Regions from separate parts of the Mesorhizobium sp. P3_A2 genome, predicted to be linked through region 4. Evidence: predicted binding sites of a transcription regulator. Region 4 holds the regulator's gene; each other region holds the start of a gene.
What was found. Region 4 encodes PhoB, which activates phosphate uptake and scavenging genes when phosphate is short. Its sites were predicted from a motif close to TGTCATNNANCTGTCAT; they were not measured.

Region 1 (7,438 bases), on a different contig from region 4:
GGGCCGATCGGGCTTGGCACGGCGATCTTCGCCCGCATTGCCGGGCTCGATGTCAGCCTGCTCGACATGAGCACGGAGCGGCTGGATTTTGCCAAAGGCGAACTCGGCTTCGCCACGCTCGACGGCTCGCAAAAGGCGGCAGCCGAACTGGTGCGCGATGCAACCGGCACCGAAGGCTTCGACGTCGTCTTCGACGCCACCGGCAACACCGCCTCGGTGCAATCGGCCTTCGCCCATGTCGCGCATGGCGGCACGCTGGTTCTGGTCAGCGTCGTCAAGGACGACATCGTCTTTTCCGATCCCGAATTCCACAAGCGCGAGATGACCTTGGTCGGCAGCCGCAATGCGCTCAAGGCCGACTTCGACCACGTCGCCGCCTCCATCCGCAACGGCGCCGTGCCGCTGCCGAAACTCGTCACCCATCGCACCACGCTGGCCGGCACGCCGCACGATCTCGCCCGCTGGGCGCACGAGAAATCCGGGCTGATCAAAGCTGTGATAGAGATCGCATAAGGCCAGCAGGCGGCTTACAGGGCTGAAAGTTTCAGTTCCACCCGCTCCGCCGGAAACCGCGTTTCGGAGAACTGGACCGGTCGGCCATCCGGCGTGACGTTGACGGCGACGGCGACCAGCACGATGGCCCCCGGCTGCAGGTTGAGGTCGGCAAGGTCGGCGGCATCGGCATGGCGTGCCGACAGCACCGTCGATTGCCTGAGATAATCATCCACGCCGAAACGCCGGAGCGAGGCGGTGATCGAACCGGTCTCCGCTATCACGGAATCGATGCCTGCGAAACGCCTGGCCTCGTACCAGCTGGCGGCGCGCGACACCGGCCGTCCGTCGGCTTCGCCGCGCGTCTCCAGCCGGATCACCTCAGTGCCCCTCACAAGCCCAAGCCCGTCGGCGACGCGCTGGCTGGCCGGTTCGACCGCTGATGTGAGCAGCACGATATGCCGTTCCGATGTCTGCCCTTGCAGGCCCGTCGAAAACCGTGTGCGGGCGCCGATCGGGTAGGACAGCCGCTTGCGCGACAAGACGAAGGTGCCGCGCCCCTGTTCGGCTCGCAGCACGCCTTCCTGAACCAGCGCCGATATGGCGCTGCGAACCGTGTGGCGGTTGACGCCGTAGCGTTCGGCCAGCGCCACCTCTGGCGGCAGCGCGGCATTCTCGGCAAAATCGCCGGCGGCGATCGAGTGCAGGATCTGGTCGGCGATCTGCCGCCACAATGAGACGCCGCTACGCCGTTCAATGCTGCTCGCCATCTGCTGCCCGGCCATTTTTGCCCGATCACGCCCCTGTCATCCACCCGTCATGGACACAGGTTAGATAATAGGTATAATTTGTATAGTTGTCTATATCACTATATAAATTTTACACATTCAGGGAGTTGCTGCATGCGAGGACAGGAAGCCCGCGACCAGGCCGAGCGCAAAGCCGTCATGGCGACGCTGGCGCAGGCGAGCGGCGACGACATCGTCCGGCTCTGGAACGAAGCCGGCCTGATCTCGGAAGCCGAGCTTTTGCGCGGGCCGGAAACCGGCCTGGTCACCGTACGCGGCCGCATCGGCGGCGGCGGCGCGCCCTTCAATGTCGGCGAGACCACGGTCACCCGCGCCACCGTGCGGCTGCCGACCGGGCAGGTCGGCCACAGTTACATGCTCGGCCGCGACCGGAAGAAGGCGAAGCTGGCGGCGATCGCCGACGCGCTCTGGCAAGACCCAGCCCAGCGCCGGACGGTCGAGACCGCGCTGGTGGCGCCATTGCGGGCCGCCCAAGGCGAAGCGCGCGAAAAGCGCCGCGCCGAGACGGCGGCAACGAAAGTGGATTTCTTCACCATGGTGCGCGGAGAGGACTGATGGACATCGCAACACAAGCAATCGACGGCGGTTTCGCCGATCCGGTGTTCAACGCCCAGACCGTCTTCCGCGCCGTCATGGACGCCATGGCGCGGCCTGGCAGCGTGCAGCCTCTGCCGGTCTTCGCGCGCCCGCCGGCGCCGCTGTCGGCCACCGCCGGCGCCATCGCGCTGGCGCTGTGCGACAACGACACGCCGCTCTGGCTCGACCCCGCTCTGCAGGCGTCCGCGGCGGTCAAATCCTGGCTCGGCTTCCACACGGGTGCGCCACTTGCCAACACGCCGGCCGATGCGCATTTCGCCTTGATCGCCAACCCGGCAGAGATGGCGGCGCTCGACGGTTTTTCGCAAGGCACGCAGGACTACCCCGATCGCTCGACGACGCTGATCCTGCAGGTCGGCAATCTCGTCTCTGGCGCGCCGCTGCTGCTCGAAGGCCCCGGCATCGAAAAGACGGCGACCATCGCGCCGGCGCAGATGCCGCGGCATTTCGTCGAACAGTGGAAGCAGAACGGCCAGCGCTTTCCGCGCGGCGTCGACATCGTCCTGGCGGCGCCCGACGGTGTCGCCTGCCTGCCGCGCACGACGCGCATCAAGACGATGGAGGCGTAGATGTATGTCGCGGTAAAAGGCGGCGAAGCTGCCATTGCCAATGCCCACAGCCTGCTCGCCGACCGCCGGCGCGGCGACCGTTCGGTGCCGGCACTGCGCCTCGACCAGATCGTCGAACAGCTGGCGCTCGGCGTCGACCGGGTGATGAGCGAAGGCTCGCTCTATGACCGCGAACTGGCCGCGCTCGCCATCGTCCAGGCGCGCGGTGACATGATCGAGGCGATCTTCCTGGTGCGCGCCTATCGCACGACGCTGCCGCGCTTCGGCTACAGCAATCCTATCGACACCGGCGCCATGCTGGTCGAGCGGCGCGTGTCGGCGACCTACAAGGATTTGCCCGGCGGCCAGTTGCTTGGGCCGACCTTCGACTACACCCACCGGCTGCTCGACCCCGAGCTTGCCGCCGGCGCCGATGTCGCCGAGCCGTTGCAGCGCGTTGGTGAAGCGGAGGCGATGCCGCGCGTTTCGGCGATCCTTGCCCGCGAAGGCCTGATCGAGCCGGACGGCGAGATGCCGCAGGACCATGTTCCCGGCGACATCACCCGTGAGCCGCTGGAATTCCCGATGGCGCGCGACATCCGGCTGCAGGCGCTGTCGCGTGGCGATGAAGGTTTCCTGCTGGCGCTCGGCTATTCCACCCAGCGCGGCTATGCCCGCAACCATCCCTTTGTCGGCGAGATCCGCATCGGCGAGGTCGAGTTGGAGCTCGACGTGCCGGAACTGCCTTTCGCCGTGCCGCTCGGCCGTGTTCGCGTCACCGAATGCCAGATGGTCAATCAGTTCAAGGGCTCGGCCAAGGCGCCGCCGCAATTCACCCGCGGCTACGGCCTGGTGTTCGGCCAGAGCGAGCGCAAGGCGATGGCCATGGCGCTCTGCGACCGCGCGCTTCGTGCCACCGAACTCGGTGAGGATGTTGTCGCGGCCGCGCAGGACGAGGAATTTGTTATCTCGCACTCCGACAATGTCCAGGCGACCGGATTCGTCGAGCACCTGAAGCTGCCGCATTATGTCGACTTCCAGGCCGAACTCGACCTCGTGCGCCGCATGCGCGCCGAATACGAGGCGCGTGAAAACCCGGGCATCGTGGACGAAAAGAAGGAGGCCGCCGAATGATTTCAGCTGTCTCCGCTGCCGTGCCCCGCGTGCCCACTCCCATCGTGGTGTCCACTATGTCCATCGTAGCCACCGCCGCCATACCAGTTGGCGGAATTGTCGGAACCTTCGCTTGCCACCGGAAAGATCGCACGCCGAAGGACAAAGGCAACCACGCCAACGAACGCCAGCAACAGAATTCCGAGATGTATCCAACCGGTCTGGGTCATCCGATTTCGCCGCTGTTTCCGCGTCCTGGACGCCAATCCGATAGCACAATGTGGATGTGATCGCCATGACCGACATCGCCACCTACAACTTCGCCTATCTCGACGAGCAGACCAAACGGATGATCCGCCGGGCGATCCTCAAGGGCATCGCCATCCCCGGCTATCAGGTGCCGTTCGCCTCGCGCGAAATGCCGATGCCCTATGGCTGGGGCACTGGCGGCGTCCAGGTCACCGCCTCGATCATCGGCCCCGACGATGTGCTGAAGGTCATCGACCAGGGCGCCGACGACACCACCAATGCCGTCTCGATCCGTGCCTTCTTCAAGAAGGTCGCCAATGTCGCTGTCACTACCGATACTGCCAGCGCCTCCATCATCCAGACCCGCCACCGCATCCCCGAACACCCTCTGAGCGCCGTGCAGGTTCTGGTCTATCAGGTGCCGATCCCCGAGCCGCTGCGCTTCCTCGAGCCGCGTGAGACCGAGACCCGCAAGATGCATGCGCTGGAGGAGTACGGCCTCATGCATGTGAAACTCTACGAGGACATCGCAAAGCACGGCCGCATCGCCACCACCTATGCCTATCCGGTCAAGGTCGAGGGCCGCTATGTCATGGACCCGTCGCCGACGCCGAAATTCGACAATCCCAAGATGCACCGCTCGCCGGCCTTGCAATTGTTCGGCGCCGGCCGTGAAAAGCGCATCTACGCGGTGCCGCCCTTCACCGATGTCGTCAGCCTCGACTTCGAGGACCATCCGTTCGAGGTGCAGACCTTCGACCAGCCCTGTGCGCTGTGCGCGGCCGAGAATGTCTATCTCGACGAGGTCATCCTCGACGACCATGGCGGCCACATGTTCGTCTGCTCCGACACCGACCATTGCGAGAAGCGGCGCGCTGATGGCCATCGCGGCCACCTTGCCCCTGACACCCATCTCGCCTCGGAAACCATGGAGCCGGTGCAATGACCGACGAACCGCTGCTGCGCGTCTCGGCGCTGTCCAAATTCTACGGCTCGCGCGTCGGCTGCGAGAACGTCACCTTCGACCTGTGGCCGGGTGAAGTGCTGGCTGTCGTCGGTGAGTCCGGCTCCGGCAAGACGACGCTGCTTAACTGCCTGTCGACGCGGCTGTTGCCCTCTTCCGGCACCGCCAGCTACCGCATGCGTGACGGCCAGTTCCGTGAGCTCTACCGCATGAGCGAGGCCGAGCGCCGCTTCCTGATGCGCACCGACTGGGGCTTCGTCCATCAGAACCCGGCCGACGGATTGCGCATGACGGTGTCGGCCGGCGCCAATGTCGGCGAGCGGCTGATGGCGGTCGGCGACCGCCATTACGGCATGATCCGCGCCACCGCTGTCGACTGGCTGTCTCGGGTCGAGATCGACGAGGACCGTATCGACGATGAGCCGCGCGCCTTTTCCGGCGGCATGCGTCAGCGCCTGCAGATCGCCCGCAACCTCGTCACCGGCCCGCGCCTGGTGTTCATGGACGAGCCGACCGGCGGCCTCGATGTCTCCGTGCAGGCGCGCCTGCTCGACCTGTTGCGCGGCCTGGTCACCGATCTCGGCCTGGCGGCCATCGTCGTCACCCATGACCTCGCCGTGGCCCGGCTTCTGTCGCAGCGCATGATGGTGATGAAGGACGGCCGCGTCGTCGAAAGCGGTCTCACCGACCGCGTCCTCGACGACCCGCGCGCGCCCTACACCCAGCTTCTCGTTTCCTCGATCCTCCAGGTGTGACCATGCCGACGCCCCTCGTTGTCTCCGACGTCGCCAAGAGCTTCACCATGCATCTGCGCGACGGCATCAAGCTGCCGGTTGTCGCCGGGGTCTCGTTCTCGATCAGGGCCGGCGAATGCGCCGTGCTCGGCGGCCCCTCGGGCGCCGGAAAGAGTTCGATCCTGAAAATGCTCTATGGCAACTATGCCGTCGATGAAGGCCAGATCATCGTCCAGCACGAGGGCGGCCTGATCGATCTCGCCACGGCCAGCCCGCGCACGGTGCTCTCGGTACGCCGCCAGACGATCGGCTATGTCAGCCAGTTCCTGCGCACAGTACCGCGCGTCTCGGCGCTGGACGTCGTGGCGGAGCCACTGGTCGAGCGCGGCGAGGAGCGCGAGGTCGCGCGGACGAAGGCGCGGTCGCTTTTGGCGCAGCTCAATCTGCCAGAAAAACTCTGGGCGCTGCCGCCGGCGACCTTCTCCGGCGGCGAACAGCAGCGCGTTAACATCGCGCGCGGTTTCATCACCGAGCATCCGGTGCTGCTGCTCGACGAGCCGACCGCTTCGCTCGATGCCAAAAACCGCGATGTCGTTGTTGCGCTCATCGCCGCCAAAAAGGCGGCGGGCGTCGCTTTGCTCGGCATCTTCCACGACCTGGATGTGCGTGACGCGGTCGCCGATCGCATCATCGACGTCACCTCTTTCGCCGCCGGAAAAATCGCCGCATGAGCAGGAAATTGTCGGAGGCGCCGCTGATCCACGCAACAGCCCAGGTCGAGAACTCGACACTGGGACGCTGGACCGAGATTGCCGACCGCAGCCGGGTGTCCGAGAGCATCCTCGGCGACTATTCCTACATGATGCAGGACTGCGCCGTCTGGTGCGCGACGATCGGCAAGTTTTCCAACATTGCAGCAAGCGTGCGCATCAACGCCACCAACCACCCGACCTGGCGCCCGACGCTGCATCACTTCACCTACCGCGCCTCCGACTATTGGGACGACGCTGAGCATGAGAGCGAATTCTTCGCCCAGCGGCGTGCCAAGCGCGTCACCATCGGCCACGACACCTGGCTCGGCCACGGCTCGACCATCCTGCCCGGCGTGACGGTCGGCGATGGCGCGGCGGTCGGCGCCGGTGCAGTGGTGTCGAAGGATGTCGCGCCCTACACCATCGTCGGCGGCGTGCCGGCAAAGCCGATCCGCGAGCGCTTCGACCGCCGCACGGCGGAGCGCTACCAGGCACTCGCCTGGTGGGATTGGGACCATGCCAGGCTGCGCGCCGCGCTCGACGATTTTCGCGAGCTAGAGGCTGAGGCGTTCCTGGAAAAATACGGCGGTTAGCGCCGACCCTTCGCGCGTTTTCGCCGGTGTTCAGGAAAAAGCGCCAATGCTAATATACGGGATGTTTGAGGGTTTCATGCAGCCCTTGCGAAGGGACATTCCCGCACCTCCGGCCTCTGGCATGCAGCCCGGAATCGTGACAGCCTTTGTTGTTCTGATCTTTTTCGGCATCCTAGCCGCAACCTGGCTTTGATCCATCCCACACGGGTTCTTGACCGTGCCAACCATTCGTCCCGCAACACCGGCAGACGCTGATGCGATCTGGTCCATTCTCGAACCCGTCCTGCGGGCCGGCGAAACTTATGCACTGCCCCGCGACTGGAACCGCGACCAAGCGCTGGGCTACTGGTTTTCCGATGGGCACGATGTGTTCGTCGCGGAGGAAGCCGGCGACGTGATTGGCTGCTACTATCTCCACGCCAACCAGCGCGGCGGCGGCGCACACGTCGCCAATTGCGGCTACGTCACGTCGGCGGCTTCGAGCGGTCGAGGCGTCGCCACGGCGATGTGCCTGCATTCGTTGCAGCAGGCTGCCGAGCGCGGCTTCCGCGCCATTCAGTTCAACTTCGTCATCAGCAGCAACGAGC
Region 2 (7,438 bases), on a different contig from region 4:
CCCAGGGCAAGTTGGAAAGGTTACCTCAAGCTCAGCCTCGTCAGCTGTCCGGTCCGGCTCTATCCGGCAACGACGACCAGCGAGCGCATCACGTTCAATCAGCTGCACAAAAAGACACACAACCGCATCAACATGAAGCCGGTCGACCCTGAACTCGGCTTGGTCGAGCGTTCGGATCTGGTCAAGGGCTACGAGTACGAGGACAAGCAGTACATCATCATCGATGATGCCGACCTCGAAGCAGTGCGTATCGAATCCAACCACACGATGAACATCGAGGCCTTCGTCGATGAAGACGAGGTCGACGTCATCTACCAGGACGCGCCCTATTATATGGCGCCGGATGGCGCCATGGCGGAAGAGACCTTCGCCGTGCTGCGCGAAGCCATGCGCAAATCCGGCAAGCTGGCGATCGCCCGCCTGGTCCTGTCCAGCCGCGAGCGCGTGGTGACGATCGGTCCGCGCGAGAACGGCATGTTCGTCTGCACCTTGAGGAACCCGAACGAAGTGCGTGGCACGGCTGAATATTTCGGCAACATCCCGGCCGGCAAGCCCGACCCCGAAATGCTGCAATTGGCCGAAGCGCTGATCAAGCAGAAGGAAACCACCTTCGACCCGAAGAACTACGAGGACCGCTACGAGATCGCCCTGATGACGATGATCCGCGAGAAGCTCAAAGGCCACAAGCCGATCATTGCGGCGGCCCCTGAGCGCGGCAATGTCATCAACCTGATGGATGCGCTGAAGGCGAGCCTGTCGCAGTCGGCCAAGCCGCCGGCCAAGTCGAAGAGCAAGGCCGACGAGGCTGAAAAGCCAGGCGCCAAGGCAAAGGCCGGTGCCAAGGAAAACCCGTTGAAGGCCAATCTGCTCAAGGCCGTCGGCAAGAGCAAGGGGTGACGGCGCCGACCGGTATAATCCCGGGCGCCGTCTTCGGCACCATCGGCGCGCTGGCGGCGTTTCCGCTGCGGCTCGCCGCGCGCGAGGTCGAGCGCCGGCACGGCCAGTTGCGGCGCGGCGTCACCAGGCGCACCAGCCATGTCGTGTTCGGGCGCACGCAGCTCGCCAAGGCGGGTATGGCAAAGGGTGGCGATGTCGAGATAGAGCGCCGTGTCGCAGCCGAGCGCGCCGCCGGCCGCACACTCCTCAGCGAAAACGGCTTTCTGCGGCTGCTCGGCTTGATGAAGGCGCCGGAGGCGTCTTCGCTGTCCAGGCAATCGCTCATCGACCAGTCGAAACTGTCGGGCGCCGATCTCGACCTGCTCAGCCTGTTCGACGCTTTCGAGCATGATTCAGAACCGTACTCCTTCCGCGACCTGATCCTGGCCCGCAAATATGCCGGGTTGGTCGCCGGCGGCGCATCATGGGGCGCCATCGCGCGCTCGGTGCATCGTTCCGGCCCGGTCGCCTCGCTCACCGCCAAATCGCTCAATGTCGGCTCGCAGCATGGCCGGCCCGATGCGATCTATCTCGAAGGCGGCCAGAGCGAGCTTGACGGCCAGCTGCTGTTCGATCTCGGCAGCGCGAGTGCAGCCGGCGACGACACGTTGGAGGACTTGTTCGCCGAGGCTGAAAGCTCGGAAGAACAGGGTGACCACGAGCAGGCGGCAGCCCTTTACCAGCGCTGCCTCAGCATCGATCCGAGCGACGCCATCGCCGCCTTCAACCGCGCCAACTGCCTGCGCGGCGCCGGCCGTGTCAACGAGGCGGCACATGACTATGCAAGGGCGATTAAACTCGATCCGGCCTTCGTCGAGGCGTGGTTCAACCTCGCCGGCCTGATGAGCGACGAGGGCAAGGTAGCGTCGGCGCGCCGGCATTTGCAGAAGGCGATCGCGCTCGACAAGACTTACGCTGATCCGGTGTTCAATCTGGCGCGGCTTGAATTCGACGCCGGCAATCTGGCAGAGGCACGGCGGAACTGGGCGCGCTACCTCGAACTCGATGCTGACTCCGAATGGGCGCGCACGGCGCAAAAGGGGATACAGTTCGTGGATCTGCAGACGGCGCGGACGGCGGGGTGAGTTCTTGCCTTCTCCCCTTGTGGGAGAAGGTGGATCGGCGCGCTAGCGCCGAGACGGATGAGGGGTGTCGGACGGAATGAGACGCTGGCCTTCTCTGGAGCACCCCTCATCCGACCGAGCTGCGCTCGGCCACCTTCTCCCACAAGGGGAGAAGGGGTCACCAACGCTGGAGCTCGTATGACCACCTTCCTCTTCGACGGCTACGACACCGCCCCCGTCACCATCTTGCTGGCGCACGGCGCCGGCGCGTCGATGGATTCGCCTTCGATGACCGCCACGGCCAAGGCACTGGCCGCCGCCGGCTTCCAGGTCGCGCGCTTCGAATTCCACTATATGGCGGCGCGCCGCTACGGTCAGCGCAAGCCGCCGCCGCGCGCCGAGACGGTGAACCCGGAATACATCAAGGCAATCGCCGACCTCAGGGCCAAGGGCGTCACCGGGAAGCTCATCATCGGCGGCAAGTCGATGGGCGGACGCGTCGCCTCGATGGTCGCCGACGAAATGTTTGCCAAGGGCGAGATTTCGGGCCTCATTTGCCTCGGCTATCCCTTCCATCCGCCGGCCAAGCCCGAGCAACTCAGGACAAAACATCTCGCCGCTCTCAAGACGCCGACGCTGATCTTTCAGGGCACGCGCGACGAATTCGGCACCAGGGAAGAGGTCGCAAGCTACGGTCTCTCCGACAAGATCGAAGTGGTCTGGCTGGAGGACGGCGACCACGATCTGAAGCCGCGCAAGGCGATTTCCGGTTTTTCGACGGCGGATCATCTGAAGACGCTGGCCGAGACGGTGAAGGCCTGGCCATCGGCTTCGTCATCCTAGGGCGAAGCAAGGAGCGAAGCGACGCGCGCAGACCCTAGGATCCATGCCGTGACTTTTGAGAGCAGCAACGGTCAAGAATTCTGCCCTGCCGAGTTCCACGGCAGAGGGCACGGCATGGATGCCCGGGTCAAGCCCGAGGATGACGAAGCGAGGGGCGCCTTCGGCGTCAGAAAATGAAACTGGCCTCGTTCAACATCAACAACATCAACAGCCGGCTTCAAAACCTGCTGGCATGGCTGGCGTCAGCCAAGCCCGATGTCGTCTGCCTGCAGGAGCTGAAGGCGCGCGACATGCAGTTTCCGCGCACGGCGTTGGCAGACGCCGGCTATGGCGCGGTGTGGAAGGGCGAGCCGACCTGGAACGGGGTTGCCATACTGGCGCGAGGATCCGAGCCGGTGCTGACCGCGGACGCCTTGCCCGGCGACGATGCCGACAAGCAGAGCCGCTACATCGAGGCGGCCGTCAATGGTGTCGTCATCGCTTGCCTCTACGCGCCCAACGGCAACCCGCAGCCGGGGCCGAAATTCCAGTACAAGCTTGCCTGGCACAGAAGGCTGGAGGCGCATGCCGAGCAGCTGTTCGATACCGGCCTGCCGGTGGCGCTGGTCGGCGACTACAACATCGTGCCCGAGCCGCGCGACATCTACGCCACCCGCTCCTATGACGACAACGCGCTGGTGCAGCCCGAAAGCCGCGCATCCTTCCAGCGCCTGCTCGAGCAGGGCTGGACCGATGCGCTGCGCAAGAAGCATCCTAAGGAGACGCTCTACACATTCTGGGACTATCGCCGCAACCGCTGGCCGCGCGACGCCGGCCTCAGGCTCGACCACATTTTACTGTCGAAGAAACTGGCGCGCCGCCTCACTGCCGCCGGCATCGACCGCGATGTTCGCGGGCAGGACGGCGCCAGCGACCACGCGCCGGTGTGGGTGGAATTGAAGTAGCAGCGTGATGTCAGCCACTTTCATAGTTGGCATTTTGCGTTACGCGTTTCGTTGCTAGTTTCGTGACAGGGCGGCCGCAGAGCACGCGGCCTGGGGAAGAGAGCCAATGAACAGGGGTGCCGACAGGCTGCTCGCGCTGGTCTTGCTGGTTATCGGCGCAGTCTGTTTCGCCATGCAGCGTCTGGCACAGGCTGATGCGAGCATCGCGGCATCCTTTGCCTCCGTGCGCCTGGTTGCCTTTTTCGCGGCCGGCGCGGTGTGCGTGATCGGCGCGCTGTTGTTCTTTGCCGGCCTGTTGCCGCGCGGCTCGAACCACCTGTCCGGAGCCCCATTGTTTGGTCGGGCGGCGGAGGTGCAAGACCCCGGCAGGCCACGGTTGCGGCGAGCCTTCCTGGTTCTGCCGGCGCTTGTCGTTCTGGCGCTGTTGGCCGACCAGTTCGGCCCGTGGCGCGCAGCCGGCCCGGGCGCTGAGGTAACCGCCCCGAACGAACCCAAAGCCGAGCCGAAGGGCCAGGATGTCGCGGGCGTCCCGCCGGATCTGGCGACGCCGCCAGCTCCGCCGAATTCGCCGCCGGTTGCCGCGCCGCCTGAGCAAGCTCCGCCGGTGCAGGAAGCCAAACCTCCGGCAGCGCCGCCGCCGCCGGCTCCGGCCTCGCCGCCGCAAGCCGCACTTCCTTCGCCGCCGGAAACCGTGGCGCCATTGCCGCCGGCCGAACCACCACTGCCGACCGAGCCCGACGGTCACCGCGACGCCGTCGTCTGGCTCGCCGTGTCAGCCGATGGCCGCGACATCATGAGCGCCAGCACCGACCACATGATCAAGCTCTGGGACATTGCCGGCAAGCGGCTGATCCGCAATCTCGGCGAACACAAGGACATGGCGCGCACGGCCCTGTTCATGCCCGACGGCGCCACCGCGCTGACCGCCGGCGATGACGGCGAAATCGTGCTGCGAAAACTCACCGACGGCACGGTGCTGCACGTCTTCTCGTCGGGCGAGAATGGCGGTGTCCGCAAGCTGGCGATCAGCCAGAACGGCAAGCGTGCCGTCAGCGGCCACGACACCGGCAACGTCATCGTCTGGGACCTCGTCAACAAATCCGCGCTGCATGTGATGACCGGGCACGACTGGCCGATCAGCACGGTCGCCATCTCGCTCGAGGGCACACGCGCGCTGAGCGGCTCCATCGACGGCACGCTGAAACTCTGGGACGTCGAAAGCGGCAAGCAATTGCGCAGCTGGCACGGCCACGAGCAAGGCACCTACGGCGCCGACTTCACCGCCGACGGCCATCACGTCATCACCGGCAGCGGCGATTACACGATCAAGCTCTGGGACCTCGACACGTTCAAGGAGGTGCGTCGCTTCGAAGGCCACGAAGGCACAGTCTACACGCTGGCGCTGTCGGCCGACGGCAAGCGACTGGCCTCCGGCTCGCTCGACGGCACGGCGCGGCTGTGGGACGTCGACACCGGCAACCAGATCGCCATGTTCGACAGCCGCACCGGCCCGATCTATGCGGTCGCCTTCGCGCCCGACGGTACGCTGCTCACCGGCGGCGACGACCGCACCATCAGGGACTGGCCGGCGACAGGGGATGGCGAAATCCTGTTCGCCGGCGCACCGCAGTGAGGGTGCTGATTGGGTCGTGGCCGGCAGGCCAGCGATGCGCCCATCGACAGCTTCGTTCAATCCCGATTCTCAACCGGCTCCGGACCGCCCGGAATGTGAGCGCCCCGGGCGAGGTTTTGTCATATAACGGACATCGGCAACGACTACCAAAAAACTGCCTTTTATCAGTCAATTTTGGAGGTCACTTATGCTTCGCCCTCTCATCGCGCTTGCCGTTACGACAAGTCTTGCCAGCGCTGCTGGTGCTGCCACGATCTATCCTCTCGACCGCGCCACCATCCTCGCTCAATCGCCGTTCGACCTGAAGGTCGAATTCGACAAGGTCGTCACCCCCGACCAGGTCACGGTGACGATCAACGGCAAGCCGGCCGAGGAGGTTCTCGGCAAGAAGGTCGAGTTCGTGGAGAAGGAAGAGGGGGTCGATGCCTCCGCCATTTTGGTCCGCGCCGCCAGCATCGCCCAGCCCGGCACCTATGAGATCGAAGCCAAGGCTGGCGACGAGACCAAGTCCGTCAAATGGGAGGTGTTCGGAACCTCGGCGACCCCGCGCGCCAAGAACGTCATCTTCCTGCTTGGCGACGGCCTCTCCGTTGCGCATCGCACCGGCGCGCGGATCATGTCCAAGGGCATGACCGAAGGCAAGGCGAACGGCCGGCTCAACATGGACGATCTCGACCATATGGCCTTTATCGGCACGTCGTCGACCAACGCCATCGCCACCGACAGCGCCAACACCATGTCGGCCTACATGACCGGCCACAAGACGGCGGTGAACGCGCTCGGCGTCTATGCCGACCGCACCAAGCCGAGCCAGGATGACCCGAAGGTCGAGACCATCGCCGAGGCTCTGCGGCGCACCGGCAAGAAGTCGATCGGCGTCGTCTCGACGGCCGAGATCGAGGACGCCACCCCGGCAGCCGTCGTCTCCCATACCCGCAGCCGCAGTGACAAGGCCGACATCGTCGGCATGTTCTACCAGACGCAGCCCGACGTCATCCTCGGCGGCGGCTCCGCCTATTTCCTGCCGCAGAGCACGGCCGGCTCCAAGCGCAAGGACGACACTGACTACATCGCGAAATTCCGCGATGCCGGATACGCCCTTGCCACCGACAAGACCGAACTCGAGGCTGCAGCCAAGACCAACACCGGCAAGATCCTCGGCCTGTTCCATACCGGCAACATGGACGTCACGCTGGATCGCGACTTCCTCAAGAAGGGCACCGTGGAAACCTTCCCCAATCAGCCGGGCCTCGTCGAAATGACCAATGTTGCACTTGGCGAACTGTCGAAGAACCCCGAAGGCTTCTTCCTGATGGTCGAGGGCGCCTCGGTCGACAAGATGTCGCATCCGATGGACTGGGAGCGCTCCATGGTCGAGGTCATCGAATTCGACAAGGCGGTCGGCGTTGCGATGGAATTCGCCAAGACCCATCCCGACACGATGATCGTGATGACCGGCGACCACACCCATAGCGTTTCAATCGTCGGCACCATCGACGACAGCAAGCCGGGCCCCGAGATGCGCGACAAGGTCGGTGTCTATGCCGATGCCGGCTTCCCGAACTACCAGGACAAGAACAACGACGGTTACCCCGACAGCGTCGATGTCTCGCGTCGTCTGGCGATCTTCGGCGCCAGCTTCCCCGACTATTACGAGACGTTCCGCCCCAAGCTTGACGGCCCGTTCGTGCCGGCGGTGCAGAACGAGAGCAAGCAGTATGTCGCCAACGAGAAGTACAAGGACGTGCCCGGCGCGGTGCTGCGCATCGGCAATCTGCCGAAGTCGGCCGATACAGCGGTCCATGCCGTCGACGACGTCGTGCTGCAGGCCACCGGCCCAGGCGCGGAAGGCTTCAAGGGCTACATGGAGGAGAGCGACGTCTATAAAGTCCTCGCCGATGCGCTCGGACTGGCGCCGGCGACGAACTGAGCCGCGCAGTCTATGATGATCCCGGCCGCTCCATCCGGTGCTTGCGGATGGAGCGGCCAGGGACGATGGTTCGGGCGCTGACGGCGCC
Region 3 (7,438 bases), on a different contig from region 4:
CAGCATGAGACCGAAAGCGCGCAACAGGATCATCCGTTCAGATACTTTTCCGGGAGGTGGAATTTGGCGTCCGGGCGGGCTGAAGCGCCCGGACGCCTTGCGGTCTCTGGCCTTGGATCGGCCAGTCCCGGGAGGGATCAGTTCGTGCCCTTGCCGCCACACCTGCCGGTGGCAACGTTGAAGTTGCCGCAGGACAGAGGCGCACGCCAATCCGAGATCAGGTCCTTGGAGTCGGGCAGATAATCGGACCACTCGTCGCCCATCACGAGGCCGGGCGTCTGCGACACGGTCTCGAACTGGCCGTCGGCCTGGATCTCGCCGATCAGCACCGGCTTGGTGATGTGATGGTTCGGCATCATCGTCGAATAGCCGCCGGTCAGGTTCGGCACGGACACGCCGACCATGGCGTCGATGACCTTGTCCGGATCGGTGGTGCCGGCCTTCTCGACCGCCTTCACCCACATGTTGAAGCCGATATAGTGGGCTTCCATCGGGTCATTGGTGGTGCGCTTGTCGTTCTTGATGAACTTGTGCCAGTCAGCGATGAACTTCTTGTTTTCCGGCGTGTCGACGCTCTCGAAGTAGTTCCAGGCGGCGAGATGGCCGACCAGCGGCGCGGTGTCGAGACCGGCCAGTTCTTCCTCGCCGACCGAGAAGGCCATGACCGGGATGTCCTCGGCCTTGATGCCCTGGTTGCCGAGCTCCTTGTAGAAGGGAACGTTGGCGTCGCCATTGACGGTCGAGACGACGGCGGTCTTCTTGCCGGCCGAACCGAATTTCTTGATCGCCGAGACTTCGGTCTGCCAGTCGGAGAAGCCGAACGGCGTGTAGTTGACCATGATGTCTTCGGCGGCGACGCCCTTGGCCTTCAGATAGGCCTCGAGGATCTTGTTGGTGGTGCGAGGATAGACATAGTCGGTGCCTTCCAGCACCCAGCGCTTCACCGAGCCGCCATCCTCACTCATGAGGTAGTCGACGGCTGGGATCGCCTGCTGGTTTGGCGCGGCGCCGGTGTAGAACACGTTGCGCTCGCTTTCCTCGCCCTCATACTGGACGGGATAGAACAGGATGTTGTCGAGTTCGGAAAACACCGGCAGCACCGATTTGCGCGACACCGAGGTCCAGCAGCCGAACACGGCGGCGACCTTGTCCTTCGAAATCAGCTCGCGCGCCTTTTCGGCGAACAGCGGCCAGTTGGACGCCGGATCGACGACGACCGCTTCCAGCTTCTTGCCGAGCAGGCCGCCCTTGGCGTTCTGCTCTTCGATGAGCATCAGCATGGCGTCTTTCAACGTCGTCTCCGAAATCGCCATGGTCCCCGACAGCGAGTGCAGAATGCCGACCTTGATCGTGTCTTCGGCGGCCTTGGCCGGAGACGACATCGACAGGCCGGCAGCGACCACGCCGGCCGAAAACATTTTTGTTATTGTAGCGAAATTACCCCTCATACCGAACACTCCCAAGCTGGTTGATTGCAGCGCAACCATGCAATGCAACAGCCGTGCCAAACGCAAACGCGACTCTCGGAAATGGGGGATAATCTAACGTTATCAGCCGATTATTATATTAGCCTAAAGAAAACAAAGGCAGCCGGTTAGAAATTGATTGAGGGAAATTTGCGCAGCGCACAAGGGTTTTGCCTAATTTTCGCCCAATTATGACAAGTGCCTAGATTTTGAACTCAGCCAGCGGCATGCGGACGAACAATATTGCGGCACGGCGCAAAAATGGGGCAAGCTCACGCCGCAAACGAGTGACCCGATGACATCCCGTATCTCATGCATTTCCGGCATCCTGCTGCTGATGGCAACGAGCGAAGCCGCGCGCGCCGACTTCAGCGATGGCAAACTGCCAGACGGCACCTATCACTGCGAAGTCTATCTGCTCGGCGCCTTCCTCAACCTCGGTGACATCACCATCAAGGGCAATGTCTATAGCGGCCCGGTGACGTTCGGCACCGCGCCGCAAGGCTATAACTATCAGATGAACGCCAATGGCGAGATCACCTGGCTAGGCCCGCTGGGCGGCTACACCACTGGCGGCAACACCGTCTCCATGACGCAAGCAACGCTGGACGGCGAGACCACCCCGTCGTTCGACATCATCCTGAGGCAGCCCGACGGCGCCTTCACCGCCTCGACCTGCACCAAGGGCTGAGCCGGGCCAACCACTCTCGCAGTCGCCTGCGCCAAAACCTTCCCCTCATGTCATGCGGATGTTGCCGAAGCAGACTAGGGCAGCGGTGCGCCGTAACATCCACCCTGAGAGGCAGACACCATGGCCAACGCACCGTCTTCATCCTCCCCCGTCATCCGCGACGTCATTGCCGAGCGCGTCTCGCGCCGGTCTCTTTTGAAAGGCAGTCTTGCCTCCGGCGCGCTGCTTGCCGGCGGCAGCTTTGTCGGCTCCTTGTTTGCCGGCGAAACGCATGCCGCGGCAGCGCAATCGACGCTCGGTTTTCCCGAGTTGAAGCGCGTCTACGACAAGACCCATGCCGCCGCTGAAGGCTATGAGACGACCATCGTGGCGCGCTGGGGCGATCCGCTTGCAGCCGGCCTCGCCGAATTCGACGGCAACAAACTCGCCGCCGACGAGCAGGAGAAACGCTTCGGTTACAACTGCGACTATATCGCCTTCATGCCGCTGCCCAAGGGCACGGTGAATTCCGACCACGGCCTGCTCTGCGTCAACAATGAATACATCTCGCCCAATGTGATGTTTCCCGGGATGACCGAGGACGATGCCGGCAAGACGATGACCAAGGAACAGGTCGATCTCGGCATGGCCGCGATGGGCCATTCCATCGTCGAAGTGCAGTTGAAGGACGGCAAGTGGGAAACCGTGGCCGACAGCCCGCTCAACCGCCGCATCACCGCCAACACTGAAATGACGGTTTCCGGGCCGGTCGCCGGCCATGCCTTGATGAAGACCACGGCCGACGCCACCGGCACCAAAGTGCTCGGCACCAGCTACAATTGCAGCGGCGGTTTTACCCCGTGGGGCACGGTGCTGACCTGCGAGGAAGGCGTGTCCGATATTTTCGGCGGCGATCCGAAGAAGGCACCGACCGCCGACCTGCTCGACCGCTACGGTTTCGACGGCTCCGACATCTATGGCCGCGGCCGGTTCCACGACCGCTTTAACCTCGACAAGGAACCAAACGAAGCCAACCGCTTCGACTGGGTGGTCGAGATCGACCCTTACGATCCGCAGTCCAAGCCGGTAAAGCGCACTGCACTCGGACGCATGTCGCATGAAGCGTCGACCGTGGTCCTCAACAAGGACGGCCGCGTCGTCGTCTATATGGGTGACGACGACTATTTCGAATACATGTACCGCTTCGTCTCGGCCAAGGCCTATGACAAGGCCAACCCGGCCTCTGGCGCCGATCTGCTCGATGACGGCGTGCTGTCGGTCGCCCGCTTCGATGCCGACGGCTCGATGACATGGCTGCCGCTGGTGCATGGCCAGGGCAAGCTCACCGCCGAGAACGGTTTTGCCGACCAGGCCGAAGTGCTGCTGAAGACGCGGTTTGCCGCCGACGCGCTCGGCGCCACGCCGATGGACCGGCCTGAGGACATCGAGACCAATCCGGTGACCGGCCGCGTCTATGCAGTGATGACCAAGAACAAGAAGCGCGACCAGTCGAAGGTCAATCCGGCGAACACCCGGCCGGAGAACCTCTGGGGCCATATCGTCGAACTGATCCCGCCCGGCGGGCGCGGCGCGGACGCCGACCACACGGCGGAAAAGTATGCCTGGGACCTGTTCGTGCTCTGCGGCAATCCGAAGGATGCAAAAGTCGGCGCCACCTTCCATCCCGATACGTCCGACAATGGCTGGTTCGTCTGCCCCGACAACATCACCTTCGACCCGGCCGGTCGGCTGTGGGTGGCGACCGACGGCGCCAATGATTTCGACCTGCCGGACGGCGTCTACGGCGTCGACACCGAAGGTGCGGCGCGCGGCCTGCCGAAACTGCTGTTCACCTGCCCGCACGGTGCTGAGGCGACCGGCCCATGCTTCACGCCGGACGGCACCACGCTGTTCCTGTCGGTACAGCACCCTGCGGAAGACGCCGAGACGCTCGACAAGGTGCAGACGCTGTGGCCCGATTTCAAAGACGGCCAGTTGCCGCGGCCGTCCGTCGTCGCCATCCGCCGCAAGGACGGGCAGCCGGTCGGCGCTTGATCCCGAGAAAAAGGCGGAACGCGGCTTCACGCGTTCCGCCTCGATGTCCGGGAGGACGGTTGGGTCTGACATCGCCCCGGTACCGGGGCGATGCATAGGGCTCAGATCGTCTTGGCCGACATTTGCGCGGCGATGTATTCGGCCTGGCGAATCGCCAGCGACACGATGGTCAGCGTCGGGTTTTCCGCCGCACCGGTGGTGAACTGGCTGCCGTCCGACACGAACAGGTTTTTGATGTCATGCGCCTGGCCGTGCTTGTTGACGACGCCGTCTTCCGCCTTCTCGCTCATCCGGTTGGTGCCGAGATTGTGGGTCGAGGGGTAGGGCGGCGTCGGGAATGAGCGCGTCGCGCCAACCGCATCGTAAAGCGCTGTGGCCTGCTTGTAGGCATGGTTGCGCATCGCCGTGTCGTTGGGATGGTCGTCGAAATGCACGTCGGCGATCGGCATGCCGTGCGCATCCTTCTCGTCCTTGTGCAGCGAGATGCGGTTTTCCGCGCGCGGCATGTCCTCGCCGACGATCCACAGGCCGGCCATGTGGTCATAGTGGTCGAGCGCGGTGGTGAAGGAACGACCCCAGCCGCCGGGATTGAGGAAGGCGGCCATGAAGGGCAGACCGAGCGACAGCGTCTCGAACTCGTAGCCGCCGACAAAGCCGCGCGACGGGTCATGGCGCGCCTCGTCGCGGATGATGCCGGCCATGGTGGTGCCGCGATACATGTGCACCGGTCTGTCGAAGATGGCGTAGACCGAGCCGGTGGTGTGGCGCATGTAGTTCTTGCCGACCTGCCCCGACGAATTGGCAAGCCCGTGCGGGAATTTCGCCGACTCGGAGTTCAGCAGCAGGCGCGGGCTTTCGATCGAATTGCCGGCGACGGCCACGATGCGGGCCTTCTGCTCCTGCAGCTTGCCGTCCTTGTCGGCATAGACGACGCCGGTCACCTTGCCTGAAGCGTCGTGGTTGATCTTGATCGCCATGGCATTCGGCCTGACTTCGAGATGACCTGTCGCCTCGCCCTTGGGAATCTCGGTGTAGAGCGTCGACCATTTGGCGCCCCATTTGCAGCCCTGGAAGCAGAAACCGGTCTGCTGGCAGGAGTTGCGGTCGTCGCGCTCGCCCGAGTTGATGGCCATGTTGCCGGTATGGCATTCCTTGTAGCCGAGCTTGTCGGCGCCGGCCTTCAGCACCTTGAAGTTGTTGTTGCCGGGCAGCCGCGGCCAGTTGTTGGTGCCGGTAACGCCCATCTTGGCTTCGGCCTTGGCATAGTAAGGCTCCAGCTCGGCCAGCGTGACCGGCCAATCCAGCAGGTTGGCGCCCTCAATCTTTCCGTAGGTCGAAAGCGTCTTGAACTCATGCTCCTGGAAGCGCAGCGAGGCGCCGGCCCAGTGCGTGGTCGAGCCGCCGACCGATTTGACGATCCAGGCCGGCAAATTGGGGAAATCCTTCGACACCCGCCAGTCGCCGGACGTCGTGCGCTTGTCCGTCCAGGCAAGCTGGCTGAAGGAGCCCCACTCGTCGTTGATGAAGTCCTCATATTCGTGGCGGGCGCCGGCCTCGAGGATGACGACATCGACGCCCTTCTGGGCGAGTTCGTTGCCGAGCGTGCCGCCGCCGGCGCCGGAGCCGATGATGACGACGACATTGTCGTTCTTGAGATCAAATGAAGCTGCCATGGTTTCCTCCCATGAATTCCTGTTTGCGGGGTTCAGAACGACCGGAGCTCTAGAGCCACTCGATGTCGTCGAAACCGCGCGCGATGTAGCCGCCCTTGGAGTAGGATTCGCCCTCGTAGCCGAAGATCGGCCACACCTCCGGCTGGTTGTAGAGGCTGACGACGAGGCCGCCGCGAATGGACTGGAAGAACGGCGTCGCCTCGATCTGCTGCAGCACGGCGACGCGCTGCTCTTCCCAACCAAGGCCGCGATAGCCGCCCTCGCCCGACTTCTTGTCGAGGTCGGCGATACCGTCTTCGATCATCGTCTTGTAGGCGGCGTCCTTGCCGGCCTGCTCGTCATGACCCTTCACGGCAATGGCGTAGTATTTGTCGGGCACCTGATCGTGCGGATAGATGTCGCGCGCCATCTGGATCAGCGTCGCCATGGTTTCGGGCTTGAGTGCGGATGTCTCGAGCCCCCAGGCATTTTCGGGGCTGATGACGGCGCTGCCGGAGACGACGAGCAGCGCGCCGATGCCACCGCGTCTGAGAAGTTCACGACGTGAGAGCCCGGGCTTTCCGTCATAGATCGTGACCATTTGTTCCTCCCTGCTTGCTATTTGCGCCCCTGAAGAGCGCCGTTGCTGGCGTCCGCGCGGCTGAGCGCGGCCGAATAATCCCCTACTGGAAGCGCCCTCCACGCTGCAGAACCTCGATCTTGTAGCCGTCGGGATCCTCGATGAAGAAAAAGCGGGCGATCCGCGTCCCGTCGCGGTTGAACTCGACGATCTTCTTCGGATTGAAGCCGAGCGCGCCGATTCGGTCATGCTCGCTGTCGAGGTCGGCGACCGAGACCGCCAGATGGCCGTAACCATCGCCAAGCCCATAAGGTTCGGTGCGGCCCTTGTTCACAGTGAGTTCGAGTTCGAACCCGGTTTCGGGGTTGGCGAGGTAAATCAGCGTGAATGTCTCGAAATCCAGCCTGTCGGCGACGTCGAGCCCGAAAGCGTTTCTGTAGAAATCGACGGATCGGGCCTCATCGAGAACCCGGATCATGGAATGGATCGCCTTCGCCAAATCAGTCTCCGTCGCTGCATGCTGGAGGCGATTATGGGCGGCACTGATAAAAGGTGGTGGCAGCCGGTTACCACGGCTAAATTTGCAATCGGTGCTATATCTGCGCCTAAAGACCAAAGTCCGATTGCCGTTTGCGGCTTTCGGGCTGAAAATGGCTGGACAAAAATAGGATTGAAGGCGCGACTCATAGCGCCCAAAACCAATAATATCGGGAGGTAGGAATGTGCAGGGTTTTTGCCGGCCAGGATCCGGAGGGCTACCGACAGATCAACCGGTCGATCCGTATCGACGGGCATTCGACCAGCATCCAGCTTGAAGCGACATTCTGGGCGCTGCTCGACGAGATCGCCGACAGCCAGGGCCTGACGACGCCGAAGTTCATCTCGAAACTCTATGACGAGGCGATCGAGATCAACGGAGCCATTCCCAACTTCGCCTCGATGCTGCGCACCACCTGCGCGCTCTATCTGCGCGGTCACCGGCCCGAGATGGACGAACTGGCGCCGAAGCGCGAAG
Region 4 (7,438 bases):
CGAGCGTGCTGATCAAGGCAAACTATCCCAAGCTTGCCGATACGGCGCTGATGGCCAAGCTCGGCATCGACCCAAGCAACAAGCCCATGGTCATGAAGCTCAAGGGCTTCCTGTCGGAAGGCGCCCGCGTCCAGCTGCGCGACATCGTCGCCGCCGATCCGTCGGTGATCGGCACGACGCGCGACGTCAACATCCTGGCCGCGGCCAATCTCGACTCCGCCTTCAAGGGCCAGATCGACCTCAGCGTCGATGAAGCGCGCCGCAAGGTGTCCAACCAGCAGATCGACTGGATGAACAAACTCAAGGCCGACGGCGTGATGGCCGAGCATTTCAACACCGGCCTGTTCACCTACGGCGCCTCCAGCCGGCCCGAGACGTCGGGTATGGGCGTGGCGATCATCGGCTCGTTCTACATGATGGTGATCGTGCTGCTTTTGGCGCTGCCGATCGGCGTCGCGGCCTCGATCTATCTCGAGGAGTTCGCCAAGAAGAACCGCTTCACCGACCTGATCGAAGTCAACATCAACAATCTGGCGGCGGTGCCGTCGATCGTCTTCGGCCTGCTCGGCCTTGCCGTGTTCATCAATTTCCTCGGCATGCCGCGTTCCGCCGCTTTCGTCGGCGGTCTGGTGCTGACCCTGATGACGCTGCCGACCATCATCATCGCGACGCGCGCCGCTCTTGCCGCGGTGCCGCCATCGATCCGTTCGGCAGCGCTCGGCCTCGGCGCCTCCAAGATGCAGATGGTGTTCCAGCACATCCTGCCGCTTGCCGCTCCCGGCATCCTGACCGGCACGATCATCGGCCTGGCGCGCGCTCTTGGCGAAACAGCACCGCTGCTTCTGATCGGCATGGTTGCCTTCGTCGCCGACTATCCGAAGACGCCTTTCGATCCCTCGACCGCGCTGCCGGTGCAGATCTATCTGTGGGCGAACGAGGCTGAACGCGCTTTTGTCGAGCGTATGTCGGGCGCCATCATCATTCTGCTCGTCTTCCTCATGGCCATGAACATCACCGCGATCGTGCTTCGGCGCCGGTTCGAGCGGCGCTGGTAGAAAAAAGGCAATTTGGTATGAACATCATGACCGAACAGTCCCTTGAAAACGCAGTGGGCGACAAAATGAACGCCAAATCGAACGAAGTCATCAAGATGCGCGGCGACAAGGTCGGCGTGTTCTACGGCGAGAAGCAGGCGCTGTTCGACGTCAATCTCGACGTCCGCCAGAACCAGGTGACGGCGCTGATCGGCCCGTCCGGCTGCGGCAAGTCGACCTTCCTGCGCTGCCTCAACCGCATGAACGACACCATCGATTCGGCGCGGGTGACCGGCAAGATCACGCTCGACGAGGACGATATCTACGACAAGAACATCGACGTCGTCGAACTCAGGGCTCGCGTCGGCATGGTGTTCCAGAAGCCCAATCCTTTCCCGAAGTCGATCTACGAGAACGTTGCCTACGGCCCGCGCATCCATGGGCTGGCCAAGCGCAAGTCCGACATGGACCAGATCGTCGAGTCGAGCTTGAAGAAGGCGGCGATCTGGAACGAGGTCAAGGACCGCCTGCAGGAGCCCGGCACCGGACTGTCCGGCGGCCAGCAGCAGCGCCTGTGCATCGCGCGCGCCATTGCGGTGTCGCCGGAAGTGATCCTGATGGACGAACCCTGCTCGGCGCTCGACCCGATCGCCACCGCACGTGTCGAGGAGCTGATCGACGAGCTGCGCCAGAATTACACGATCGTCATCGTCACCCACTCGATGCAGCAGGCGGCGCGCGTGTCGCAGCGCACGGCGATGTTCCACCTCGGCTACCTCGTCGAGGAGGGCGCCACCGACAAGATGTTCACCAATCCCGACGACAAGCGCACCCAGGACTACATTACCGGCCGCTTCGGCTGAGCCGTCCAGCGGTTGAATTTTCAGGCACGAGGATCAGGATCATGGGTGAACATACCGTCGCCTCCTTCGATGAAGAGTTGGGCCAGATCAGCAAGCTGATCCGCGACATGGGCGATCTGGCCGGGTCGATGGTCAGCGGCTCGACCAAAGCGTTGCTCAATTCCGACAATGCGCTGGCGCAACGTGTCGTGTCCGACGACGCCATCATGGACGCGCGCCAGCGGGAACTCGACGATCGCGCCATCACGCTCATCGCCAAGCGCCAGCCGATGGCCAACGATCTGCGTGCCGTGGTCGGCTCGATCCGCATGGCCGGAGACCTCGAGCGCATCGGCGATCTCGCCAAGAACATCGCCAAGCGCGTCGGCACCGTGGGCCTCAGCGTCACGCCGCGCGACCTCTCGCATTCCATCGATGCGATGGCGCAGCTGGTGCTGATCCAGGTGCAAGGGGTGGTCGAGGAATATGCCGCCGCGGATGCGGCAGCACTGGCAAAGCTCAGGAATGAGGACGAACGTATCGACGTCAAATACACGTCGGTGTTTCGTGAACTCTTGACCTACATGATGGAAGACCCGCGCAACATCACCGCCTGCACGCATCTCCTGTTCTGCGCCAAGAATCTGGAGCGCATCGGTGATCATGTCACCAACATCGCTGAAAATGCGTATTATGTGCTGACCGGCCAGCAATTGCCCGCCAATCGCCCGAAGCAGGACGAGACGGCGATGGCCACTTCGGCCTGACAAGGGTGAACTGCTGATGATCGCGCCACGCATCATGGTCGTGGAGGACGAGGAGCCGCTGGGCGTGCTTCTCCGCTACAACCTCGAATCCGAAGGCTACCAGGTCGAGGTGGTGACGCGCGGCGACGAGGCCGAAATCCGGCTGCAGGAAAACGTTCCCGACCTGCTGGTGCTCGACTGGATGGTGCCGGCGGTGTCCGGCATCGAGCTCTGCCGGCGGCTGCGCATGCGGCCCGAGACCGAACGGCTGCCGATCATCATGCTGACCGCGCGTGGCGAGGAGAGCGACCGTGTGCGTGGCCTGTCCACCGGCGCCGACGACTATCTGGTCAAGCCGTTTTCCACGCCGGAGTTCATGGCGCGCGTGAAAGCGCTGCTGCGCCGCGCCAAGCCGGAAGTGCTCTCCAGCGTGCTCAAGGTCGGCGACATCGTGCTCGATCGTGAATCGCACCGCGTTTACCGCAAGAAGAGCGAAATCAGGCTCGGACCGACCGAGTTCCGCCTGCTCGAATTCATGATGCGCCATCCCGGCCGCGTGTTCTCGCGCAGCCAGCTGCTCGACAATGTCTGGGGCGAGACGATCTATATCGACGAGCGCACCGTCGACGTGCATGTCGGGCGCCTGCGCAAGGCGGTCAACAATGGTCGCATGCCCGATGTGATCCGCACCATCCGCGGCGCTGGCTACGCAATCCGGGAAGACTAAGGCCCGGCGCGCCGTGCCGTCGCCGGCCCTCTCAGGCGACGTGCTTGCCCGTCTTCGCTTGAATCCCCGGTGCGAAAATCTCTTGGTCGACGAAGCTGAGCGCGCGCATGGCGCAGCCTTCGCGGATCAGCGGCAGTTCGTTGGGCTCGGTGTCGAAGGAGATCGATTTCGAGTGCTGGCCGCCGGCGGTCTGAGCAATCGCTTCGCGCAATGCCGGTTCGATCAGATCGAACGCGGCGGCGCTGACTCCGACCATGGCGACAGGTGCTGGATCGATCAGCGCGAACAGGCTGCCGAGGCCGAAGCCAAGCGCCTCGCCGGCCTTGCGGTAGGCTTCGCGCTCGGGGCCATCGGTCTCGCGGGCACGTGCGGCGAGCGCCCGCATGTCGGCGTCGCCGACATCGACCGGTTCGGCATCCTCGCTCATCATTTTGGCGCTGCGCCAGATGGCGTAGTTGCCGGCATAGGCCTCGACGCAGCCGCGCCGCCCGCAACGGCACAGCGCGCCCCCGGGCCGGTGGATCATGTGGCCGAACTCGCCGCCCGAGGAATGGGTGCCGGTGAACAGCGCGCCCTTCAGCACCAGCCCCATGCCGATGCCATGCGAGAGCAGGATAGCGATGAAATTGTCGCGGTAGCGCTCAGGCTGGCGCCATTGCAGCGCCACTGCCATCATGTTGCAATCGTTTTCCATGGTGGCCGGAATGCCGAATTCCGCTTCCAGTATGTCGGCGAAGGCAATGTCGGTCAGCGGCGTGATCGGCGACCACAGCATGGCGCGCGCCTGCGAATCGGTGATGCCCTGGATGCCCATGGCAATGCGGGCGATGCTCTGAACATCGAGGTCTGGATCCTCGAGCCGCCGCCGCACGATTGCCGTGCATTCGCCGATCAACTCGTCGCGCGGCATGGTCAGCGTATCCAGCCGGCGCTGCTCCTCGGCGACCACCTGGCCGGCATAGTCGATGACGGTGACGGAAAGGAAATTCAGCGACAGCACCACGGTCATCACCGCGGCGGCCTCCGGGTTGAGGCCAAGGCCGACCTGAGGCCGGCCGCGCTTCAGCGCACCGGTCTCGCCAGGCTTGCTCTCGGCCAGGATGCCTTCTTGAATCAGATCAGACGAGATCGCCGATATGGTCGAATGGCTGAGGCCTGTGGTCGCCGCAATCTCGGTCCGCGACGGCTGGCCGGCCCGGCGCACGGCCGAAATCACCATCGCGCGGTTGCGACGACGCAGATCATCGTGGCGGATTCCAACCGACATCGTTTTTGTTTTCCTCCCGGTCCTCCTCGCGCCTCATGATAGTGGAGGCATTTGGTGGTGCCAGCCAAATATTGGCAGAAGCAGGCCGCGCTGTCATTGTTTATTGCGGGTCTCGAAAAAATTCGGCGAAGCCATCAGAATCCATCAGAATCGATGTTGACAGCGCCTCGCCGTTGGACCAGTATTTTTTCGAGGCTCGAAAAAATAGAGCCTCTGTGTGCCGGCCTTCGGGCCAGTTTTGTCGCGCCGCGCGCGGCGCAGGGAGGATTATCATGAACAGATTTGCAGCCGCCATGCTGGCGGGTGTCGCCATGTCGCTGACGCTGGTGTCGGTCGCGCAGGCGAAGGACAAGGTCATCGGCGTGTCGTGGTCGAACTTCCAGGAAGAGCGCTGGAAGACCGACGAAGCGGCGATGAAGGCGGCGATCGAGGCGGCCGGCGACAAGTACATTTCCGCCGACGCGCAGTCCAATCCCGGCAAGCAGTTGACCGACGTCGAGAGCCTGATCTCGCAGGGCGCCAACTCGCTGATCATCCTGGCGCAGGACGCCTCGGCCATCGGCCCGGCGGTGCAGAAGGCGCTGGACGAAGGCATTCCGGTCGTCGGCTATGACCGTCTGATCGAGAACAAGGACGTCTTCTATCTGACCTTCGACAACAAGGAAGTCGGCCGCATGCAGGCCCGCGAAGTGTTCAAGGCCAAGCCGGAAGGCAACTACGTCTTCATCAAGGGCTCGGGTGCCGATCCGAATGCCGATTTCCTGTTCGCCGGCTCGATGGAAGTGCTGAAAGAGGCCATCGACAGCGGCAAGATCAAGAATGTTGGCGAAGCCTATACGGATGGCTGGCTGCCGGCCAATGCCCAGAAGAACATGGAACAGTTCCTGACCGCGAACGACAACAAGGTCGATGCGGTGGTCGCGGCCAATGACGGCACCGCCGGTGGCGTCGTCGCCGCGCTGACGGCGCAGGGTCTTGCCGGCACGGTTCCGGTATCCGGCCAGGACGGCGACCATGCCGCGCTGAACCGCATCGCGCTCGGCACACAAACCGTGTCCGTGTGGAAGGATGCGCGCGAACTCGGCAAGAACGCCGCCGAGATCGCCTCGCAGCTGGCCGACGGCAAGAAGACGAGCGACATTGCCGGCGCCAAGGACTTCACCACACCTGGCGGCAACACCGTCAAGTCGCTGTTCCTGACCCCGGTCGCGATCACCAAGGACAACCTCAACGTCGTCATCGACGCCGGCTGGATCAAGAAGGACGAAGTCTGCGCCGGCGTCACTGCCGGCAGCGTTGCAGCCTGCAACTAAAACCGGACCGCTATCGGTTCGAAATCTCGGCGCCGCGGCCCAAAAGCCGCGGCGTTTCTCCAAGGGCTTTCCGCTTCAAATGACCACGGAAAGCAAATAGCATCCATGTTCCGGCATCCGCGCCAGACGGCAAACCGGTGGGAGGATAGCATGACCGACACGACCTCTAATCAGCCGGTCGCCAGCACTGCCGCGGACCGGGCGCGCGCATCCGAGCTCAGCGCCGTCGGGCGGTTCCTCAAGGCTACCGAACTCGACACGCGCATGCTCGGCATGGTCGGCGCCCTGCTGGTCATCTGGGTCGGCATACACATCCTGTCGGGCGGGCTTTTCCTGACGCCACGCAATCTGTGGAACCTGTCGGTGCAGACCTCCTCGGTCGCGATCATGGCGACCGGCATGGTGCTGGTCATCGTCATGCGCAACATCGACCTTTCGGTTGGCTCCGTCGAAGGCGTGATCGGTATGGTCATGGGCGTGGCGCAGGCCGAATTCCTCATTCGCGTCATCGGCTTCCAGCTCGGAAATCCCTGGCTCTGGATCATCGCGCTGGCCGCCGGCGTGATGCTTGGTCTGCTGATCGGCGCGTTCCAGGGCTTCATCATCGCCTATATGGAGGTTCCGGCTTTCATCGTGACGCTGGGCGGCCTACTGGTGTGGCGCGGCATGGCGTGGCTGATCACCAGCGGGCGCACGGTCGCGCCGCTCGACGCCACCTTCCAGCTGATGGGTGGCGGACCACGCGGCTCGATCGGCGCTACCGCCAGCTGGATCGTCGGCATCGTCGCCTGTGCGGCGGTTGCCTTCGCGCTGCTCAACGGCCGCTCGCAGCGCAAGCGGTTCAGCTTTCCGCTGCGCCCCGTGTGGGCTGAGATCTTGCTTGGCGTGGTCGCTTGCGCGGCCATCCTCGGCGCCGTCTGGATCGCCAATTCCTATCCATGGCCGATCGGCATCGTGCGCCAGTATGCGCTGCAGAACGGCATCACCCTTCCCGAAGGCGGGCTGTTTATCGCGCATGGCATCGCCATACCGGTGCTGATGGCGGTGGCCACGGGCATCATCATGACCTTCATCACCAAGCGCACGCGTTTCGGCCGCTATGTCTTCGCCATCGGTGGCAATCCGGAAGCAGCAGAACTTGCCGGCATCAACACGCGCTGGGTGACCATGAAGGTGTTCATGATCATGGGGGTGCTGGCGGCGATCAGCGCGGCGATCTCGTCGGCCCGCCTCAACGCGTCGACCAACGCGCTGGGCACGCTGGACGAGCTGCTGGTCATCGCCGCCGCCGTCATCGGCGGCACGTCGCTGGCCGGCGGCGCCGGAACGGTGATGGGCGCCATGCTCGGCGCGCTTCTGATGCAGTCGCTGCAATCCGGCATGGTGCTGCTCGGCATCGACTCGCCGCTGCAGAGCATCGTCGTTGGCGCCGTGCTGGTCATCGCCGTGTGGCTCGACACCGTCTACCGCAAGCGGGTCTAGGGGAGGAACGATCATGGAAAAAACTGC

Region 1: a site for PhoB is predicted at 1,297-1,313, ahead of phnF (phosphonate metabolism transcriptional regulator PhnF). Genes of this name have one in related genera too.
Region 2: a site for PhoB is predicted at 5,538-5,554, ahead of AC1DXM_RS16935 (alkaline phosphatase). Genes of this name have one in related genera too.
Region 3: a site for PhoB is predicted at 2,206-2,222, ahead of AC1DXM_RS08720 (PhoX family protein). Genes of this name have one in related genera too.

What each region holds. Positions count from the first base shown of each region.
Region 1 is NZ_JBFUGC010000004.1:466,692-474,129, forward strand. Features, by position in the region: gene AC1DXM_RS12615 (zinc-binding alcohol dehydrogenase family protein) at 1-513, shown strand, start outside; gene phnF (phosphonate metabolism transcriptional regulator PhnF) at 528-1,277, opposite strand; gene phnG (phosphonate C-P lyase system protein PhnG) at 1,395-1,856, shown strand; gene phnH (phosphonate C-P lyase system protein PhnH) at 1,856-2,467, shown strand; gene AC1DXM_RS12635 (carbon-phosphorus lyase complex subunit) at 2,468-3,580, shown strand; gene AC1DXM_RS12640 (hypothetical protein) at 3,577-3,849, shown strand; gene AC1DXM_RS12645 (alpha-D-ribose 1-methylphosphonate 5-phosphate C-P-lyase PhnJ) at 3,855-4,754, shown strand; gene phnK (phosphonate C-P lyase system protein PhnK) at 4,751-5,527, shown strand; gene phnL (phosphonate C-P lyase system protein PhnL) at 5,530-6,237, shown strand; gene AC1DXM_RS12660 (DapH/DapD/GlmU-related protein) at 6,234-6,851, shown strand; gene AC1DXM_RS12665 (N-acetyltransferase family protein) at 7,063-7,438, shown strand, end outside.
Region 2 is NZ_JBFUGC010000007.1:19,050-26,487, reverse strand. Features, by position in the region: gene ku (non-homologous end joining protein Ku) at 1-897, shown strand, start outside; gene AC1DXM_RS16955 (tetratricopeptide repeat protein) at 894-2,021, shown strand; gene AC1DXM_RS16950 (alpha/beta hydrolase family protein) at 2,199-2,843, shown strand; gene AC1DXM_RS16945 (exodeoxyribonuclease III) at 3,017-3,787, shown strand; gene AC1DXM_RS16940 (WD40 repeat domain-containing protein) at 3,894-5,420, shown strand; gene AC1DXM_RS16935 (alkaline phosphatase) at 5,608-7,350, shown strand.
Region 3 is NZ_JBFUGC010000003.1:243,934-251,371, forward strand. Features, by position in the region: gene urtB (urea ABC transporter permease subunit UrtB) at 1-33, opposite strand, end outside; gene urtA (urea ABC transporter substrate-binding protein) at 138-1,448, opposite strand; gene AC1DXM_RS08715 (hypothetical protein) at 1,762-2,157, shown strand; gene AC1DXM_RS08720 (PhoX family protein) at 2,278-4,191, shown strand; gene AC1DXM_RS08725 (GMC family oxidoreductase) at 4,293-5,864, opposite strand; gene AC1DXM_RS08730 (gluconate 2-dehydrogenase subunit 3 family protein) at 5,914-6,444, opposite strand; gene AC1DXM_RS08735 (VOC family protein) at 6,527-6,922, opposite strand; gene AC1DXM_RS08740 (ribbon-helix-helix domain-containing protein) at 7,144-7,438, shown strand, end outside.
Region 4 is NZ_JBFUGC010000009.1:106,783-114,220, forward strand. Features, by position in the region: gene pstA (phosphate ABC transporter permease PstA) at 1-1,055, shown strand, start outside; gene pstB (phosphate ABC transporter ATP-binding protein PstB) at 1,073-1,897, shown strand; gene phoU (phosphate signaling complex protein PhoU) at 1,939-2,643, shown strand; gene phoB (phosphate regulon transcriptional regulator PhoB) at 2,660-3,349, shown strand; gene AC1DXM_RS21100 (ROK family protein) at 3,381-4,616, opposite strand; gene xylF (D-xylose ABC transporter substrate-binding protein) at 4,889-5,929, shown strand; gene AC1DXM_RS21110 (sugar ABC transporter permease) at 6,080-7,411, shown strand; gene AC1DXM_RS21115 (ATP-binding cassette domain-containing protein) at 7,425-7,438, shown strand, end outside.